One region of the Polaromonas sp. P3_B4 genome, then DNA from elsewhere that is predicted to be linked to it. Evidence: predicted binding sites of a transcription regulator. Region 1 holds the regulator's gene; each other region holds the start of a gene.
What was found. Region 1 encodes LexA, which represses DNA repair genes until DNA is damaged. Its sites were predicted from a motif close to ACTGTATNNNNATACAGT; they were not measured.
Positions count from the first base shown of each region.

Region 2: AC1DVV_RS03975 (PA0069 family radical SAM protein) is a predicted target of LexA. The motif match lies at 2,639-2,656, and genes of this name have one in related genera.
Region 3: AC1DVV_RS03750 (DNA topoisomerase IV subunit B) is a predicted target of LexA. The motif match lies at 2,509-2,526, and genes of this name have one in related genera.

Region 1 covers NZ_JBFUGQ010000001.1:1,548,397-1,555,102, reverse strand. The annotation lists gene AC1DVV_RS07465 (3-hydroxyacyl-CoA dehydrogenase) at 1-132, opposite strand, end outside; gene AC1DVV_RS07460 (type IV pilus assembly protein FimV) at 189-2,324, shown strand; gene AC1DVV_RS07455 (D-2-hydroxyacid dehydrogenase family protein) at 2,394-3,401, opposite strand; gene AC1DVV_RS07450 (hypothetical protein) at 3,548-3,940, opposite strand; gene lexA (transcriptional repressor LexA) at 4,077-4,781, opposite strand; gene AC1DVV_RS07440 (asparaginase) at 4,935-5,891, shown strand; gene adk (adenylate kinase) at 5,988-6,644, opposite strand.
Region 2 covers NZ_JBFUGQ010000001.1:802,369-809,074, forward strand. The annotation lists gene AC1DVV_RS03955 (NAD(P)H-dependent flavin oxidoreductase) at 1-641, shown strand, start outside; gene AC1DVV_RS03960 (acyltransferase family protein) at 687-1,802, shown strand; gene AC1DVV_RS03965 (DOPA 4,5-dioxygenase family protein) at 1,874-2,221, opposite strand; gene AC1DVV_RS03970 (hypothetical protein) at 2,297-2,563, opposite strand; gene AC1DVV_RS03975 (PA0069 family radical SAM protein) at 2,713-3,810, shown strand; gene AC1DVV_RS03980 (GNAT family N-acetyltransferase) at 3,901-4,341, shown strand; gene AC1DVV_RS03985 (amino acid ABC transporter permease) at 4,363-5,031, opposite strand; gene AC1DVV_RS03990 (transporter substrate-binding domain-containing protein) at 5,127-5,924, opposite strand; gene AC1DVV_RS03995 (phosphoethanolamine transferase) at 6,056-6,706, opposite strand, start outside.
Region 3 covers NZ_JBFUGQ010000001.1:748,776-755,481, reverse strand. The annotation lists gene AC1DVV_RS03755 (hypothetical protein) at 1-495, opposite strand, end outside; gene AC1DVV_RS03750 (DNA topoisomerase IV subunit B) at 492-2,462, opposite strand; gene AC1DVV_RS03745 (MFS transporter) at 2,654-3,874, shown strand; gene AC1DVV_RS03740 (SDR family oxidoreductase) at 4,066-4,875, shown strand; gene AC1DVV_RS03735 (class I SAM-dependent methyltransferase) at 4,976-5,587, shown strand; gene dapA (4-hydroxy-tetrahydrodipicolinate synthase) at 5,693-6,577, shown strand; gene bamC (outer membrane protein assembly factor BamC) at 6,609-6,706, shown strand, end outside.

The sequences.
Region 1 (6,706 bases):
CGCTTTTTCCGCGGCGCCTGCCTGCGCGTCCATCAGCCTGACGATGCTGCCGGCCTGCACGGCGATCTGCGCAATGCCGCGCCCCATGGCGCCGGTGCCAACTATTCCCACATTCGCGTAATTTACTTCCATGCCTGAATTATGGCTGACCGTATTTGGCAGGGTACCGTGTCAAAATTGCCCACCCCATGAAACTTGCCAAGAAGCCTGTCAAATATCTCCTTGGCGTTCTGCTGATGGGCGTTGCCGTCCACAGCATGGCCTTGTCGCTGGGGCGCATGCGCGGCGCCACCCTTGTCGGACGCCCCCTTGATGTCACTCTGTCGGCGCACCTGGACGGCACGGAAGGGCTGTCTGCAGTCTGTGTGGCGGCAGATGTGTTTTTTGGCGACAGCCAGGTTGCCCAGGACAAGGTACGCGTTGTCACGTCGCAAGGCGCTTCCGGTGAGGCACTGATCCGCATCCGCACAAGCTCAGGCGTCGACGAGCCGGTGGTGACACTCTATGTGCGTGAAGGATGCTTGCAGAAAAACACGCGCAAGTACGTGCTGCTGGCGGAAGTGGCCGGAGAAAACACCAGCCCGATTCCCGTTGTCGGCGGAGAAGCCGTGGCGACTGCCCCTCTGGTGGCGCAGATGCCTGGTGTTGTTGGCGCCGGCGGCAACGCCACAAAGGCACAGGCAGGCTCCGCGCCCTCCAGCCCGGGAAAAGCCCCAAGAGCGAGGTCCGGAAAAGTCCCGCCTGCCGGAGGCAGTGAATTGCGATCGGCTACCTCAGTTGGGTTGCTGCAGGCAACGCCTGCTGTTCGCGGGGCTGGCAAGTCCGCATCCGAGCCGGCGGGCAAGCTCCGTTCTCGCCTGAAACTTGACCCCATTGACCTGGCGGCCGAGCGCGACCCTGTGCTCCGGTCTTCGCCGGAGCTGCTGACGGAGCCCTCAACAGACGCCCAGCAGCGCGCTGCTGCCGCCGCACTGTGGCAGGCGCTTAATGCACAGCCGCAAGACATGGTGCGCGACAGCCAGCGCCTGAAATCCCTGGAAGCCGATGTTGCCGGCATGCTCGCGCGAAGCCAGAAAACCGAAAAAGCCGTGATGGAAATGCGCGGCCAGCTTGAGCAGGCGCGCGGTGAACGCTATAACAACTGGCTCGTATACGCCCTTTACGCCTTGCTGGTCGCCTCCCTTCTTGCGATCCTGGCACTATGGATACGTAGCCGACAGCAAAGCCGTGTCAGCCGGGGATCATGGTGGGGCAAAGGGTTTGCCGAAGACAGCGCGCCTTATGTGACTGAAGGTACGGGTAACACCGGGAAAGCCTTTTTGCGCGGGGCCTCAGAAGCTGAATCGGTGAGCGCCGGGCCTATGCCCGATTCGCTGGTTGATTTCGATCCCAGCGAACCATTTTTCGAGGCGCCGAAAAATACGCCGGCTTCAAGCGCCGTGGCGCGCCCAAGGGTTGCCGAATCCAGATTCCCCTCGGAATTTCTGCCTAGCCTGAGCGGTATCAGCAGCATGCCGCGGATTGTGAATGCCGAAGAGCTGTTTGATGTGCAGCAACAGGCTGATTTTTTCCTGTCGCTCGGCCGGCCCGACAAGGCGGTAGATGTTCTGCGCCACCACATCATGGACAACGTGGAAACAAGCGCGCTCGTCTATCTCGACCTGTTTGACCTCTATCACAGCTTGGGACGCCGGGAGGATTACGACGCGTTGCGCACAGACTTCAACAAGATGTTCAATGCCAAGGTGCCGCCATTCGACGAATACGCGGCGAATACGCACGATCTTGAGTATTACACGGAGGCCCTCTCGCGGATTGAGGCCCTCTGGCCAACGCCCAAGGTACTCGACGTACTTGAAGAGTCCATATTCCGCAAACCGGATTCGCGGGGAGAGGTCTTCAGCCTGGCCGCCTACCGCGAGCTGTTGCTCCTCCACTCGATCGCAAAAAGGATTGTTAGCCGGCCGCCCGGCGACGCCGAAGCACCGGTAAAACCATCGGACGCACCGTCGATTCCGACCATGCCGGATACGCTCCCAAGCGTTGCAGGCTTTGGACCCACCAGCATCCAGCCACTGTCAGCCCGGTTCCAGATCGTGGCGCCTTTGCCGTCTCCTGCCGTGGCAGGTGCAACCGACCCGACGCAGCCTCCCGCTTCCCCCCGGCTTGGCCTTGATATTGATTTGAGTGCAGGTGAGGGCGGGGACCTGGTCCCGTTTCCATCGATCGACGCTGGTGCGCGGCCGCCGCAAGCCGCTGCCAACAATCTCATCGAGTTTGACCTCGACTTTCCGGATTCTTCGGGGCCGACGCAGAAAACTTGAGCGAAGTTTGAGCCTGGCTCGCCGGGAATCCCGGGTTTACGCGCACTTGATCAGGCTGGGCGTGTCACATCAGCGCCGTACTTGCAAGGCCCCCGGGTTGACGATATTGGTGGGCGTGCCCTTGATGAAGTTGACGACGTTGTCAAACGCCGCGCCAAAGTACAGCTCATAGCTGTCCTGTTCAACATAGCCAATATGCGGCGTGCAAATGCAGTTTTCCAGGCGGAGCAGCGCATGGCCTTGCAGGATGGGCTCCGACTCAAAAACATCGATGGCCGCCAGGCCGGGCCGCCCGCGATTGAGGGAGGCGATCAATGCTTCCGGCTCGATCAGCTCCGCCCTTGATGTATTCACCAGCAGGGACGTGGTTTTCATGCGCGACAGGTCTTCCAGCGTGACGATACCGCGTGTCTCTGCGTTGAGTCGCAGGTGAAGGCTCAGTACATCGCTTTGCTCAAAGAATTCGGCTTTGCTGGCCGCGACTTCAAAGCCATCGGCCTGTGCCCGCTCCAGTGATGCGTCGCGGCCCCAAATGACGACACGCATACCGAAGGCCCTGCCGTAGCCAGCCACAATTTGCCCGATCTTCCCGTAGCTCCATACCCCCAATGTCTTGCCCTTGAGGACGGAGCCAATGCCGAAGTTGGGTGGCATCGAAGCTGACTTGAGCCCTGCCTGCTGCCAGGCGCCATGCTTCAAGTGGGCTACATAGTGCGGAATGCGGCGCATGGCGGTCATCACCAGTGCCCAGGTCAGCTCCGCGGGTGCCGTAGGAGACCCAATGCCCTCGGCAACCGCGATGCCGCGTTCTGTGCAAGCCGCGACATCTATATGGCTTCCGACACGGCCTGTCTGGGCAATCAGCTTGAGTTTGGGCAGCTTTTCAATAACTTGCCGGTTGAGCTGGGTTCTCTCCCGGATCAGGACGATGACATCGGCATCCTTGAGGCGGACGGACAGCTGGCCGATGCCTTTAACGGTGTTGGTATAGACCTTGGCGGGGTAGGCCTCCAGCTTGGCTGCGCAGTTCAGTTTCCGCACCGCGTCCTGATAGTCGTCGAGGATCACAATATTCATGCCGATATTGTGCCTGCAAGATTTTTCTTCCTTGCCGCCGGGGTCACTTCCGACTGGGGATTTTGTATCTCAAGGAAACGCACCAGACGGCGCCGCAAAGCGCATAGGCCCGGGCTGAACTTCTGGTGGGAAGCTTGCCGTACCAGTTATCTCAAAGAGGTTTCTCGCTGGCTCATGCGCTCAAGTTCCGCGCAGACGTCGGCCATGCGGCCGGATATCACCATGCGGCCAGCGCACGCTGGGCCGACATTGGAGTCAAACTCACGGACAACTCGCAGCCGGCTGGGTCGGGACGCATTGACAGAGCGTTGGACGGCAAGAGTACCAGTGGCGCGGGCAGACGGGCCGCGCATTGCCGCGAAATCGCCGGAAGCAAAGGGTAGCGCAAGCTGGTGAGATCTGGGCTGCGCGCCGGCTGGCGCGGAAAAACGGCTTGCCCCAGCCATACCCTGCGCCGGCAAAAACAATGACACCAATGCCTGCACGGGTGCCAGCAGGACTGACGACATTGGTGTATGTGAAAAACTGATGATTCCCATGATGAACTCCTGTATGAGAGAGGTTTACACAGGCAGGATTGCAGACTGGCAAATTGCCAGGAAGGCCCCGGCACCAGGGTGTTGGCCATCACAACGGCCAAACGCCCGCCACCTGGTGCGTGGCCAGGTGAACTGCCTACATCAGCATCGTGTTGCGAATGAGGCCGACGGCCAGGCCTTCCAGTTCGAAAGGTTCGCCGGGCTCGACCACAATGGTTTTAAAGTCCGGGTTTTCGGGCAGAAGTTCGATCAGGTGCTTGTTGCGGCGAAAGCGCTTGACGGTCACTTCATCACCCAGCCGGGCCACGACAATTTGACCATTCTTGGCTTCCTTTGATTGCTTGACGGCCAGCAGGTCGCCATCCATGATGCCTGCGTCCCGCATGCTCATGCCGCGAACCTTGAGCAGGTAGTCGGGCTGGCGCTGAAACAGGCTGCTTTCAAAATAATAGGTTTGCTCGACATGTTCCTGCGCGAGAATCGGGCTGCCAGCAGCAACCCGCCCCACCAGAGGTAGGGCGAGTTGGGCCAGGCTTTGCAACGGCAGGGAAAACTGTTTGATTCTGGATTCGTTCAGGCTGCGAAGGGCGTCATTGCGCAAACGTATGCCGCGTGAAGTCCCGCTGACCAGCTCGATGACGCCTTTGCGGGCCAGTGCCTGCAAGTGCTCCTCGGCGGCGTTGGCAGAGCGAAAGCCAAGCTCAGCGGCGATTTCAGCACGGGTGGGCGGGGCGCCCGTGCGCGCGATGGCGCTCTGGATCAATTCCAGAATTTGCTGCTGGCGCGCAGTGAGCTTGGGAGCCTCAGAGGGAAAATGCGGAAAGTTATCGAGTGTGCTCATCACTGTTGCTCCTTGAATCACAACTTCAGCCCGCTTGCGTATTGCCTGTTGCCTGTTGCCTGTTGGCTTTGGGTACGCACGTTGCTGTAGCTGTTTTAATATCCAGTAACTGTATTTTCATCCAGTTTTTAAAAGATTGCAAGTTTACGTTTTATGTATCCTCAAAATATTGTGATTCTGGGCACTGGCGGCACGATTGCCGGGCAGGCTGCGAGTGCGTCGGACAACATCGGCTATACCGCCGCCCAGGTGGGCGTTGAGCAGCTGGTCGTGGCGGTCCCGTCCTTGGCAAGGTACGGCCCCTTGATGACCGAGCAGGTCGCGCAGGTCGACAGTAAGGACATGAGCTTCGAGGTATGGATGCAGCTGGCCAGTCGGGTCAATTACTTTCTGGCCCAGCCGGACGTGCAGGGCATTGTTATCACGCACGGAACGGACACGCTGGAAGAGACGGCATATTTCCTTCATGCGGTGTGCCGCCCCGATAAACCTGTGGTGCTGACCTGCGCCATGCGGCCCGCGACGGCGCTGGTGCCTGACGGCCCCCAGAACATGCTGGATGCCATGGCGGCGGCGCGTCATGCGGGGGCGAGGGGTGTGGTTGCGGTGTGCGCCGGAACCATCCACAGCGCGCTGGACGTGCAGAAAGTGCATACCTACAAGGTTGACGCCTTTGACTCTGGTGATGCGGGGCCGATTGGCTATGTGGAGGAAGGATTCCTCAGGTTAATGCGAAATTGGCCTGAAACCCATGTAGAACGAGCGCAAGCAGCTATTAAAATAATAGCGAACTCCGTGGTTCCGGTCCAGTGGCCGCACGTTGAGATCGTCATGAACCATGCCGGCGCCAGTGGTGCGGTCGTGGACGCGTTGCTGGCGCAGGGTGTTCAGGGGCTTGTAGTTGCCGCCACGGGTAATGGCACCTTGCACCATGCGCTGGAGGCGGCCTTGCTTCGCGCGCGGTCCGCGGGGGTGCGGGTCGTCCGGTCGACAAGGTGCCTCAATGGTCGTATCTTGCCCACACCCGGGGATCTGTTTTCTGATTCGCAGGGGCTGAGCCCCGTGAAGGCGAGAATAGCGATGATGCTCGAGCTGTTGGCGCAAAGCTGAACCCTGCCTTCCGATTTCAGTCTGCCGGGAACTGGAATGAAAAAAGCCGTCAGACTGACGGCTTTGGGGTGCAGATGGACTCGCTGGAGGCTCGATTCAGCCCGCCAGCGCTTTGAACGCGCGGGCGGTGATCTCGTCAACACCGCCCATGCCGCTGATGGCACGGTATTTTGGGGCCAGTTCAGGCTCTGACTTTGCCCAGCTGGAGTAGTACTCAACCAGCGGACGGGTCTGCGCGCTGTAAACCTCCAGGCGCTTGCGGACGGTTTCTTCCTTGTCGTCATCGCGCTGGATCAGCGGCTCGCCGGTCACATCGTCTTTGCCTTCGACCTTGGGCGGATTGAACTTGACGTGATAGGTGCGGCCTGAGGCGGGGTGCGAACGGCGTCCGCTCATGCGCTCGATGATGGCGTCGAATGGTACGTCGATTTCAAGAACGTAATCCAGCTTGACGCCGGCAGACTTCATGGCGTCGGCCTGCGGAATGGTGCGCGGAAAGCCGTCAAACAGAAAGCCCTTGGCGCAGTCGGGCTGGGCAATGCGCTCTTTGACTAAATTGATGATCAGGTCGTCGCTGACCAGTGCACCCGAGTCCATGATTTTTTTGGCTTCAATGCCCAGCTGCGTGCCGGCTTTGACGGCCGCACGAAGCATGTCGCCGGTGGAAATCTGGGGAATGCCGTACTTCTGGCAGATGAAGGTCGCTTGCGTCCCTTTGCCCGCGCCAGGCGCGCCCAACAAAATCAGTCTCATGGATGTCCTCGGATTTTATGAATTCTTGAAGTCAGCCCGAACCGCCGGCCGGTTTCCGCAGG
Region 2 (6,706 bases), 750 kb from region 1:
CCAGCCTGGGTGCACGCGAAGACATCAACGCTGCCGCCCACAGCTACGGCGGCGTGGTGCTGCACGACATCATCAACAACAAGTTCGCGCGCAAGGCCATTGAAAAAGGCGCCGACGGCCTGGTCGCCGTGGCCGCCGGTGCGGGCGGCCATGCGGGCGTCAAAAGCCCGTTCGCGCTGATCCAGGAAATCCGCCAGTGGTTTGACGGCCCTCTGGCGCTGTCGGGCGCCATCTCCACCGGCGGCGCGGTTCTGGCTGCGCAGGCCATGGGCGCCGACTTTGCCTATATCGGTTCGGCGTTCATCGCGACGGACGAAGCGCGCGCCGCCGACGCCTACAAGCAGGCCATCGTTGACGGAAATTCCGACGATATCGTCTACAGCAGCCTTTTTACCGGCGTGCACGGCAACTACCTCGCACCGTCGATTCGCGCTGCTGGCATGGACCCTGAGAACCTGCCCGAAGGCGACGTCAAGACCATGAACTTCGGCGGCGGCGAAGGCAGCAAGTCCAAAGCGTGGAAAGACATCTGGGGTTGCGGCCAGGGCATTGGCTCTGTCAGCAAGGTCCAAAGCGCCGCGGCCTTTGTGGACCAGCTCAGGCGCGAGTACGAGCAGGCACGCAAACGGGTCTGCGCTTAAGCGCCATCGCTACCTTTGAGCAGCGCTGCGCCTGAAATACCCGCCTTGACCACCGCGACCCGACGCTTTCCCGGCATGGATGCCCTCAAAGGGCTGGCCTGCGTACTCATTGTTTTGCATCACCTGGCTTTTTACGGCCCGATGTCGGATGTGGTGCACCCGTTTGCACCGGCCTTGATGGACTGGCTTTACGACTACGGCCGCATGGCCGTGCAGGTGTTCCTGGTCGTGAGCGGTTTTCTGGCGGCGGCCTCGCTGGCGCCGCAGGGTGTGGCCGTGTTCGGCTCATCTGGTGCCCTGATTTTTCGCCGCTACTGGCGGCTCGTCAAACCTTATGGGGTGGCGCTGGCCGTGAGTATGCTCGTGGCCGCGTTGGTCAGGCCCTGGTTCGCACATCATTCGGTGCCGGAGGCTCCCACGGTGCACCAGCTGCTCGCCCATGTCCTGTTGCTGCAGGACCTGCTCGGACAGGATGCGCTTTCTGCTGGAGTCTGGTACGTGGCCATCGACTTCCAGCTCTACGCCATGGCGGTTCTCATTTTTGCCTTTGCCCGGCGGTTCCAGTTTCAGCCGCATGACGGCGATGCAACGCATACCACTTCGGTTTCGGCCCCGCTCGGCGTGAGCCTCATCCTGTTGGTAGCCTTGGCTTCGCTGCTGTTTTTCAACCGCCTGCCGGCCTTTGATATCACCGCCCTCTATTTTTGCGGCTCCTATGCCCTGGGCATGCTGGCCTTCTGGGCCTCAAACCGCCTTGGCGCGCGGCGCAGCTTCTGGCTCGTGACCCTGGCGGTGATGGGCGGGCTGGCCCTGGCGCTGGATTTCAGGGGGCGCCTGGTGGTGGCACTGGTCACCGCCTTCGGCCTGGTCGGGCTGGCGGTGCTGCAGCCACAGTCCTGGCCGGTGCGATGGCTGCAGCAGCGCCGGCTGGTGCAGCTGGGCCAGATGTCCTACTCTGTGTTCCTCATCCACTTTCCGGTGTGCCTGCTGGTCAATGCCATCGTGAGCCATTTCTGGCCCACGCAGCTTGCGGCAAATGTGCTGGGCCTGCTGCTGGCCTTCCTGCTGTCGCTGCTGGCGGGCTGGGTGCTGTATCAGTCGGTGGAATCGCGGCCGATTCCTTTGCGGCCGCGCTGGTTGAGTCGCTTTTATTTGCGTTAAAAAGCAGCTCTTCGCCTTTCTGGACAAGCGCAACTAGCTATTGAATTAATAGCATTCAACCGGAGCCAGGCTCACTGCCTGAACATCTCCAGCTTCAATGCCGCAGGCTCACCCAGCCATGAGGCATGCGTGGTGTGGTCGGCCAGGTCGTCGCCGGTGAGCCCGTGCACAAACACATCCAGTCCGTCGCGGTGTTCTTCGAGCCAGGGAATGACGCTGTCAAACGCCGCGCGGTCAAATGCCAGCTGGCAACTCCAGCGCGGGTGCGGCCCCACCTCTCGTTCATGCACCCGCCCCACGGCAATCCCGAAAAGCGCACCGGCCTTTTCGCACAGGGCGCGTGCCTGCTCAACGGTGCCGGGCCCGAAGTACACATGGGCGTGGTAGCGGGCATAAAGGTTTTCGGGACGCTGGATCATGGTGAAACGGAAAGGGAGAAGAGGGACGGAAAAATGAAAAAAGGGGGCGTATCAATGACTGCATTGGATGAGTCCTCAGGCATCCTCCAGAAACGTCAGGGCCGGTAGCGGTGCATCGGGGTTTTCTTCTCGGGCTTTTGCATGCGTCTGCTTCATGCGCTGCCGGCAATGCGCCAGGTCTTTTACCTGAAACAGGAAAAACACCTCGGCCGCGTCTTCCGCGTTTTGCCAGAGGTGCTCCAGATACATGCCTTGCTTCGCATGTTCGTCCGCGTCCTTTTCCAGCTGCTGTTTAACGGCGGCCAGCGGCGCGCCGGTGAGTTTTACCAGTACGTGTGCCATGGGACGTCTCCTGCTTTAAACCCATTATTGCGGGCCCTGTTGCAGACATTTGCTAAAGGGTTTTTGTTTGAATATACTGTATTTATATACAGTATTTTTCTGCGACCTTGCCGGGCACTGCGCTTGCCCCCACCAAATCTTATTAATCCATGTCCGACGCCATCATCCCGCTACACGCCATCAAGGGCCGAGGCACTGCCACGCGCATGCCGCACCGGTTTGAAAAAGACGTGCGCAACGCATGGGACGACGGCTGGGGTACGCTGGAAGAAGGCGCGGCGGGCGAGGCGCCCCGGATCGAAACCACGGTCACGATGGAAGAAGCGCGCAGCGCCATTGTCGGCAACGATTCGCCCGATATCTTTTTTGACTACAGCATCAATCCCTACCGGGGCTGTGAGCATGGCTGTGTGTACTGTTATGCGCGGCCCACACACAGCTACCTCAATCTTTCGCCTGGGCTGGACTTTGAAACCAGGATCATCGCCAAGCGCAACATTGCCGAGGTGCTGCGCGCCGACCTGCGCAAACGCAGCTATGTTCCCAAGCTGCTTAACATCGGCTCGGCCACAGACTGCTACCAGCCCGCCGAGCGCGAGCTGCGACTGACGCGCAGCATCATCGAGGTGATGCAGGAAGTGCGGCACCCGTTCTCTTTGATCACCAAATCCAGCGGCGTGGAGCGCGACCTGGACCTGCTGGCGCCGCTGGCCGCTGACAAGCTGGCCGCCGCCTACGTGACCATCACCACGCTCGACGGCGAACTCGCGCGCAAGCTGGAGCCGCGCGCGGCCGCACCGCACCGGCGCCTGCGCACCATCCGCACGCTGGCAGAGCACGGCGTTCCCGTCGGCGTCAGTGTGGCGCCGCAAATCCCATTTGTGAACGACGACATGGAGCATGTGCTGGAGGCCGCCTGGGAGGCCGGTGCGCGCAGCGCGTTCTATACCGTGATCCGTCTGCCCTGGGAAGTGGCACCCATCTTCAAGGAGTGGCTGGAGCTGCACTACCCGCAGCGCGCCGCGCGCATCATGGCGCGCATCCACGAAATGCGCGGCGGCAAGGATTACGACAGCGACTTTGCCTCGCGCATGAAAGGCCACGGCCTGTGGGCTGAACTCATCAAGCAGCGTTTTGAGAAAGCCTGCAACCGGATTGGCTTTAACCGCCAGCGCATTGAGCTGGATTTGAGCCGGTTCCGGCCGCCAGCGGCTGCGGGTGCCGAAGGGCAGGGCCGGCTGTTCTGAGGGGGCACGCGTCAGTTCGACGCGAGGGCTATAGTCCAAAAAAGCGTGTGCATCACGCCTCATACTGTTTGAAGATAAAAGGAGTTCACCTTGGCGCTTGACTGGAAATATTCATCGGAAGGCATGGTCGCCGCAGACTGGGAAGAACTGTCGAACCTTTACCGGATGGCCCCACTGGGCGACAAGAAGCCGGCCGACCTGCAGGTCGTATTCACCAACAGCATGTTCAAGTGTTTTGTGTACGACGCCGGCAAGCTGATTGCCGCCGGCCGTGCGGTGGCGGACGGCAAGGATTGCTCTTATATCTGCGACATCGCGGTAGCGCCGGACCGGCAGGGCTCCGGCATGGGCAAGGACATGGTCGCGGCGCTGGTGCGGCTTTCCGGCGGTCACAAAAAAATCATCCTCTACGCGGTGGCCGGCAAGGAACCGTTTTACCGCAAGCTTGGCTTTAGTCGCATGCTGACCGCGATGGCGATTTTTGCGAATACCGAGCAAGCGCTGCAAAGCGGTTTGATCAGCGATAACTGATCGGGCAACCGAGAGCCGGCCCTAACGCAGATAACTGCGGTTCAGCCTCACTTCAAGCTTTTTCTGCAGCGTTTCAAACGAGGCGCTCATGGCCCAGTAAATGCCCGCCGCCGCCAGGTACAGCGGAAAGGGCTGGAAGGTCGTGGCAATCACTTCCTTGGTCGCCAGCATCAGCTCGCCCACGGCAATCACCGACACCAGCGAGGTGTCCTTGATCAGGCTGATCAGGCTGTTGGAGAGACTGGGCACCGCCAGACGCAGGGCCTGCGGGCCGATCACATAGCGCAGTGTTTGCGCTTGTGTGAGGCCCAGGCTGCGGGCGGCGTTCCACTGCCCGTGTTCCACACCGTTGATCGCGCCGCGAATGGTTTCCGACAGGTAGGCTCCCACGTTCAGGCTCAGGCCCAGGATGCCCGCGCTGATCGGGTCGAACTGGATGCCGATGCTAGGCAGGCCGAAGTAAATGACGAAGAGCTGCACCAGCAGCGGCGTGCCGCGCATGCAGCTGACGTACAGCGTTGCAAACTGCGAAAGCCCAGGCACCTTCGCCAGTCGCGTCACGGCCACGATGGTACCGATGATGGCACCGAAGAATACAGATGCCACCGCCAGCAGCAGCGTCCACGCCGCGCCTTTGAGCATCAGTGGCAGGGCATCGCGCAGCAACTGGGTCAAGCCAGACAAATCCATGGGAGTCTCCACAAATAAAAACCCCGGCAGTGAGCCGGGGTTGCTTCAGGGCGCCTGCCGGAAAGCGGCGCGCGGCTGATCGAATGTTACTTCGGTTATTTCACGGCGACAGGCGGCTTGCTCACGTCGCGGTCAAACCACTTGGTGGATATCTTCGCGAAGCTGCCGTCGGCCTGCAGGTCGGCCAGCGCCTTGTCGATGGCGGCCTTGAACTTCGGGTTGTTCTTGACGAAGGGAATGCCGGATTTTTCAAGGTCGCCCACGGGCGCACCGGGCTTGAGCGGCAGCTTGGTTTGTTTGACGATGTAGGGAATCAGCAGGCTGTCGTTGAGCGCGGCGTCAATGCGGCCCAAAGCCAGGTCTTGCAAATACTCTTGCGCGCCGGGATAGGTCTTCACGTCAATGCCGCCGACTTTTTTGGCGATGTCGGCGTAGTTGGTGCCCTGGCCCAGGCCGAGCTTTTTGCCCTTGAGGTCGGCCAACGTCTTGAACTCGCGCTTTTCATCCTTGCGGATGATCAGTTGCGGTGCAGAGATGGTGTAGGGCTCGGAGAAGTCAAAGGTCTCCTTACGCTTGTCGGTGATGCCGACCTGGTTGATCACCACGTCGTACTTGCCGGCCTGCAGGCCTGCCAGGATGGCACTCCACTCGCTCGTGGAGAACTCGGCTTTGACGCCCAGCTTCTGCGCCAAGGCATTGGCCAGTTCCACTTCAAAGCCGGCGAGCTGGCCGCCTTCCTTGTAGTTGAAGGGCGGGTAGGTGCCTTCAAGTGCAACTTTGAGGGTGCCGCGCTGTTTGACGGTGTCGAGCAGGTCGGCTGCGCTGGCGCTGAGTGCGAGCGTCAAAAGAAGTGTGGAAGCGATGGTGGAGGCGGCAGCCTTGCGAATATTCATATTCAACCCTTGCATAAGAGAATTGTTATTGAGATGAAAAGTGAATATTAAATCTGCCGTCACATTGGTGCATGCAGGGCGACAAAGGCCCTACGGCGCATCCGGATGCTTCGCGGACGCTGAGCGCGGACTCAGGGCTTGGCGCAGTGGGCGTAGATGTCGAGCGCAGGCTTGTAGACGCTGGTCTGCACATTCATCAGGCCGAGCACCGAGTGGAAGTAATTGTCGTGGCTCACCATGGCGTCCAGTTGCTCCTTCAGGCATGCCGTCGTCAGCTTGTTGCGCTGCTCGAATGCGGGTGAGAGCCAGGTGATCCACGGCACGCGCTTTTGCACTTCAGGCGCAATGCCGTAGGGCATGCCGTGCAGGTAGAGGTTGTTCTCACCCAGCGACTCTCCGTGGTCGGCGAGGTAGAGCAGGGCAGGCGCGCTGCGCGCCTCTTGTGCCTTGAGCCACTGGATGGAAGACGCCAGCAATTTGTCGGTGTAGACGATGCTGTTGTCATAGGCATTGAGCAGGCCTTCGCGGCTGCAGCTTTGCAGCGCGTTGTCGGTGCACTCGGGCAGGAATTTTTTGACGGCTTGGGGCGAGCGCTTGTAATACGCCGGGCCGTGGCCACCCATCTGGTGCATCACGACCACCACGCCCTTGGCGCGGCGCTCGGCCGGCAGCGCGGCAATGCGTTCGTCAATGCCGTGCAGCATCACTTCGTCAAAACATTCGCCGCTGTCGCACAGGCCCGGTACTTTGAGCTGTATGGTGTTCACGTTGGGCACACGGTC
Region 3 (6,706 bases), 800 kb from region 1:
GGCGATAGCGGGCAAGCCGCAGAGCCTCAAGCCCAGCAAATCCGCCTTCAACGCGCTGCCGGATTGCCATGCGGCATAACCTGAAACAAACAAACTGCCAATGTACACAAACAATAGAACAGCAAAACTGCCCAGCAAGGCCACGGGAACCAACTTCCCTTCCTGCCAGGTCGCCCTTGCCAGCAAACCCGTTACCCCAAAAATCAGCAACAGCGCAACGACAAAACAGAGCCAGCGAAACCAGCGAAATGGCACGTCCAGCGCACTGTCGCTAAACAGCAGCGCCTCCAACGTGACCTCCTTCTCCGCCTGCTGCTTCTTTCTGGCGATGGCCTTCTCTGAAAAAATCGACAAACACAAACCACCTGCGGCAAGAGCGAAAGCAAAGCCGGAGGCCATGAATTCATGGCGCGCAAGTGCCACCGTCGCCCAGAATGCGGCAAGCACCAGTACCACGATGCCCATCACACGCGCAAACGACAGGAGAAGCCTCAAACGTCCACCTCGACGCTGTCACCGTGCAACTCCATCAGTTCGCGGCGCGCTGCGGCCTCGCCTTTGCCCATCAGCTTGGTGATGAGCGTCTCGGTTTGCAGAAAATCCTGGTTGCCCAATTGCACGGGCAACAGGCGGCGGGTGTCAGGATTGAGTGTGGTTTCCCATAATTGTTCCGCGCTCATCTCGCCCAGGCCCTTGAAGCGGCTGATGCTCCAGGCGCCTTCCTTCACGCCATCCTTGCGTAACTTGTCCAAAATGGCAATCAGCTCGCCTTCGTCCAGGGCATACACCTTGGATGCCGGCTTTTTGCCGCGGGCCGGCGCGTCCACCCGGAACAGCGGCGGCCGGGCGACATACACATTACCCGATTCGATCAATTTGGGGAAGTGGCGGAAAAAGAGGGTCAAAAGCAGCACCTGGATGTGCGAGCCGTCCACATCGGCGTCGCTCAGGATGCAGACCTTGCCGTAGCGCAGGCCGCTCAGGTCGGGCGTGTCATTGGGGCCGTGCGGATCGACGCCGATGGCGACCGCGATGTCGTGGATTTCGGTGTTGGCAAACAGGCGGTCGCGCTCGACCTCCCAGGTATTGAGCACCTTGCCGCGCAGCGGCAGGATGGCCTGGCTTTCCTTGTCGCGGCCCATCTTGGCGCTGCCGCCGGCCGAATCGCCTTCGACCAGGAAGACTTCGTTGTGCGCCAGGTCCCGGCTTTCGCAGTCGGTCAGCTTGCCGGGCAGCACGGCCACGCCGGAGCCTTTGCGTTTTTCGACCTTCTGGCCGGCTTTCTGCCGGGTTTGGGCGGCCTTGATGGCCAGTTCGGCCAGTTTGCGGCCGTAGTCGACGTGCTGATTAAGCCAGAGCTCCAGCGTCGGCCGCACAAAGCTCGACACCAGCCGTACCGCGTCGCGTGAATTGAGGCGTTCCTTGATCTGGCCCTGGAACTGCGGATCGAGCACTTTGGCGCTCAGGACATAGCTGGCACGGGCAAAAACGTCTTCGGGCAAGAGCTTGACCCCCTTGGGCAGCAGCGAATGCAGGTCGACAAAGCTCTTGACGGCATTGAAGAGGCCGTCGCGCAGGCCGCTTTCATGCGTGCCGCCGGCGCTGGTGGGAATCAGGTTGACGTAGCTTTCGCGCACCGGCTGGCCCTCTTCGGTGAAGGCCACGCACCACTGCGCGCCCTCGCCTTCGGCAAAACTCTCGTGCGAAGCGTCGGCAAAACCTTCGCCCTCAAACATCGGGATCACCGGGTCGCCGGTCAGGGTCTGCATCAGGTAGTCGCGCAGGCCGCCCTTGTAGAGCCAGGTCTGGACGTCTTTGGTTTTCTCGTTGGTCAGCGTCACCGTGACGCCGGGCATCAGCACCGCCTTGCTGCGCAGCAAGTGCGTGAGTTCAGCCATGGGCAGCGCGGCCGATTCAAAGTATTTGGCATCGGGCCAGGCGCGGACGGTGGTTCCGGTCTTGCGGTCGCCCTCGCCGTTTTTGCGCAGGTGCAGTTTCTCGGTCACGTCCCCGCCGGAGAACACCAGATGGGCGACCATACCTTCACGGTAGGAGGTGACTTCCAGGCGTTTGGACAGTGCATTCGTCACGCTCACGCCGACGCCGTGCAGGCCGCCCGAAAAGCTGTAGGCGCCGCCCTTGCCCTTGTCGAACTTGCCGCCGGCGTGCAGCCGGGTGTAGACGATCTCGATGACCGGCACCTTTTCTTCCGGGTGCAGGCCAAAGGGAACGCCCCGGCCATCGTCATCAACGCTCACCGATCCGTCGGTATGCAGCGTCACCTTGATCTTCTTGCCGTAGCCGGCCAGGGCCTCGTCGGCGGAGTTGTCCAGCACCTCCTGGATGATGTGCAGGGGGTTGTCGGTGCGGGTGTACATGCCCGGGCGCTGCTTGACGGGCTCCAGGCCCTTGAGCACGCGGATCGAGCCTTCGGAATATTCGGTGGGTAGTTTGTCAGCCATGGCAGATGAAAGAATTGCCGCAATTGTAGTCGGGGCCGCAAAAGTCACTGTACAAACATACAGCTCACCTGATTCATGGATGGGAACGAAGGACGGCCCCGGCAGTGTTTCGCCATTTTCGTTACAGTCGGCAAAGAGCCTCCCGGCCGCCTCAGGCCTTTCCTTTTTTCGCCACTCGAGGCGACTCGCCCATGACCACCGACACCAAAAAACTCTCCATGCTGCAGGTGCTGATCTGCGGCGCCACCATCGTCACGCTGTCCATGGGCATTCGCCACGGCTTTGGCCTCTGGCTGCAGCCCATCACGCAGGCGCAGGGCTGGACGCGCGAGACTTTTGCCTTTGCGCTGGCGGTGCAAAACCTGTCCTGGGGCGTGTTCGGCATCTTCGCCGGCATGGCGGCCGACCGCTTTGGCGCCTTCCGCGTGATCGTGGGCGGTGCTCTGCTTTACGGGCTGGGCCTGGTGGGCATGGCGCTGTCGCCCACCGGTTTCCTGTTCACCCTGACAGCCGGCGTGCTGATTGGCGCCGCACAGGCCGGAACCACGTATGCCGTGATTTACGGCGTGATCGGGCGCAATATTTCGGCCGACAAACGCTCGTGGGCCATGGGCGTGGCCGCGGCGGCGGGCTCATTCGGCCAGTTCCTGATGGTGCCGACCGAAGGTTTGCTGATCAGCAGCCTGGGCTGGAAAGAGGCTTTGCTGGTGCTGAGCGGCGCGGTGCTGCTGATTGCGCCGCTGGCATTGGGCCTGCGCGAAGGCGGTTTTACCGGCGGGCAGCCTGCCAAACGCGAGCAGACCATTCTTCAGGCGCTGCGCGAGGCTTTCAAGTACCCGAGCTTTCAATTGCTGATGGCGGGTTACTTTGTCTGCGGCTTCCAGGTGGTGTTCATCGGCGTGCACATGCCCAGCTACCTCAAGGACAAGGGCCTGTCTCCCCAGGTGGCCAGCTATGCGCTGGCGCTGATCGGCCTCTTTAATGTGTTCGGCACCTACATTGCGGGCTCGCTGGGTCAGAAAATCGCCAAACGCAAGATCCTGGCGACGATTTATCTCTCGCGCGCCATCGTGATCGCCGTGTTCCTGGCGGCACCGCTGAGCCCCTTGAGCGTTTACATCTTTGCCAGCCTGATGGGCCTGCTGTGGCTGTCGACCATCCCGCCGACCAACGCCGTCGTGGCGCAGATCTTCGGCATCCAGCACTTGTCGATGCTGGGCGGCTTTATCTTCTTCAGCCATCAGATCGGCTCCTTCCTGGGCGTCTGGCTGGGCGGCTATTTGTATGACCGCACGGGCAGCTACGACATCGTCTGGTACATCGCGATTGCATTGGGCGTGTTTGCCGCGCTGGTGAACCTGCCGGTGCGTGAATCACCGATTGCACGCGCGGCCGTGCCCCAAGGGGCCTGAGATGGCCAAAAGAATCGGCCTGTGGACGCTTGCGATCATCGCGTCGCTGGGGGTGTTTGCCCTCTACACACGGCCGGATTTCCTGTTCACACTCGCCAACCAGGTCTGGGCCTGCTTCTAGCGCAAGGCCCTTCCCAGGGGTTTTATGTGTGTTTTGGGCTGCGGCCCAATCAGGACGGGCGCAAGCAGCTATGAAAACAATAGTAATTACCGGAGCCTCTGACGGCATAGGCGCTGAAATGGCGCGGCAATTGGCCAAAACCCACGGCGCCGGCGTGGCGCTGGTGCTGGCCGCGCGCAATGAAGCACTGCTCAATGAGGTTGCGGGCCAATGCGCCGCCCATGGGGCGCTGACCCTGGCCGTCAAAACCGATGTGTCGCAAGAGGACCAATGCCGCCAGCTGGTGGCCGCCACCATCGGCCGGTTCGGGCAAATCGATGCCTTGATCAACAACGCAGGCATGTCGGCGCAAGCCCTTTTTGAAGACGTCAAGGCCCAGGACCTGGCCTGGTACGAACAGTTGATGCGCATCAACCTCTGGGGCAGCGTCTGGTGCACCCATGCCGCCTTGCCTTACTTAAAAGTGCGCCACGGCAGCATCGTGGCGGTCTCCAGCCTGGCGGGCCTGATCGGTGTGCCGGGCCGCACAGCCTACAGCGCCACCAAATTCGCCATGACGGGCTTCTTCGAGGCATTGCGCGCCGAGCTTAAAACGGCCGGTGTCAGCGTAACGACGGCCTACCCGGGCGTGGTCGCCACCCGCATCCGCCACCGCGGCTTCAACGCGGCCGGTGAGGCGGCCGGTGCCAGCGGCCTGAAGGAAGACGACGCCATGAGCGTGGAAGAATGCGCACGGCTCATCCTTGAGGGCATGGCGCGCCGGGAACGCGAGGTGGTCATGACGGCCAAGGGCAAGCTGGGCCGCTGGCTCAAGCTGATCGCGCCGGGCCGGGTCGAGGCGATGGCGCTCGCCGCGCTCAAAGATGACGTAAGACCATGAATACAGCCCCCACGCTTGTCACTCCGAGCCTGCGGCGCGCTGCCCCTGATCTCACTTATGGGGCGCATTTTTCCTTGGGGCGGCCCGGCGGAAAAATCCTATGACCGGTACCGCGCATGGCACGGAACCACCCTCCGCCTGGGTGCAGCGCTGGTCGCACCTGGTGCCTGAGCGCGGCGTAGTGCTGGACGTGGCCTGCGGCCATGGCCGTCATGCCCGCTGGTTTTATGAACGAAATCACCCTCTGGCCCTTGTGGATCTTGCGCAAGCAGCTATCGAATTCATAGCATCAGCTCTTCCCACGCGCCCCGCCCAAACCGTTGAAGCCGTGGTGGCCGACATTGAGGAAGGTCCCTGGCCTTTTGAAGGACGACAGTTTGAAGCCGTCATCGTCACCAATTACCTGTGGCGGCCGCTCCTGCCCACGCTGCTGGCCAGCCTGGCGCCGGGTGGCGTGCTGATTTACGAAACTTTTACGCAGGGCAATGAAACGGTAGGCAAACCCTCGCGCCCCGACTTTTTACTGCGTCCCGGTGAATTGCTGCAGGTCTGCCAGGGCCTGAAAGTGGTGGCCTTCGAGGAGGGTTTTGAGGAGCGTCCGCCACGCTTTGTCCAGCGCATCGCCGCCGTCCGCGACTCAGCCAGCACCGCGGGTTTATCCGCCCCCCTTCATACCGCGGAAGGGGGTCCACCCCGCTATAGACTGACCTAGGCTCTGGGTAGAATGCAGGATTGGCCTTTTCCGGGGCCGGCTTGAAGCTGTTCAGGCCGGAACACCCCAGATACCTGCATGGCCGCGAACGTTTACAAGCAGAGCATGAAACCCATTACTGGCAGCATCGTTGCACTGGCAACGCCCTTGCACGAAGACGGCAGCGTAGATTACCCCACCCTGCGCAAGCTGGTTGACTGGCACATTGCCGAAGGGACCGACTGCATCGGCGTGGTCGGCACCACCGGCGAATCCCCAACCGTCAATGTCGAAGAACATTGCGAAATCATCCGGGTGTCAGTTGAGCAGGCCAAAAAGCGCGTGCCGATCATGGCTGGCTGCGGTGCCAACTCAACGGCCGAAGCCATCGAATTGGCCAAATTTGCCAAAGGCGTTGGCGCGGACTGCCAGCTGCAGGTCGTCCCTTATTACAACAAGCCCACCCAGGAAGGCCAGTACCGGCACTTCAAGGCGATTGCGGAAGCGGTTGGCGACCTCCCCACCGTGCTTTACAACGTGCCCGGCCGCACCGTCGCCGATATGGCGCATGCCACCGTGCTGCGCCTGGCCCAGGTGCCCGGCATTGTCGGCATCAAGGAAGCCACCGGCAATATCGAGCGCGCCCAGTGGCTGATCAAGGAAGTGCCCAAGGGCTTTGCCGTGTATTCAGGCGACGACCCGACCGCGGTGGCGCTGATGCTTTGCGGCGGCCAGGGCAATGTCAGCGTGACGGCCAACGTCGCGCCCCGCCTCATGCACGAGCTGTGCGTGGCCGCCGTGGCCGGCGATGCCCGCCGCGCCATGGAGCTGCAACTTAAATTGCTGCCGCTGCATCGAAACCTGTTTGTCGAAGCCAACCCGATTCCCGTCAAGTGGGCCATGGCCCGGATGGGCCTTTGCGGCGGCACATTGCGCCTGCCCATGACACCGCTGGAAACATCGAACGAAGCCGCTGTGGAAAGCGCCCTGCGCATCTGCGGCCTGGTCTGATTTGCCTGATCTGATTTTTAAGGGAACCCAAGTGAAGATATTGCCAACACATCCTGCATTTTCCAAAGCCCGGAGCGCCGCAACCGTGTCTGCACTGGTTGCCCTCAGCCTGCTCGCCGGCTGCTCTTC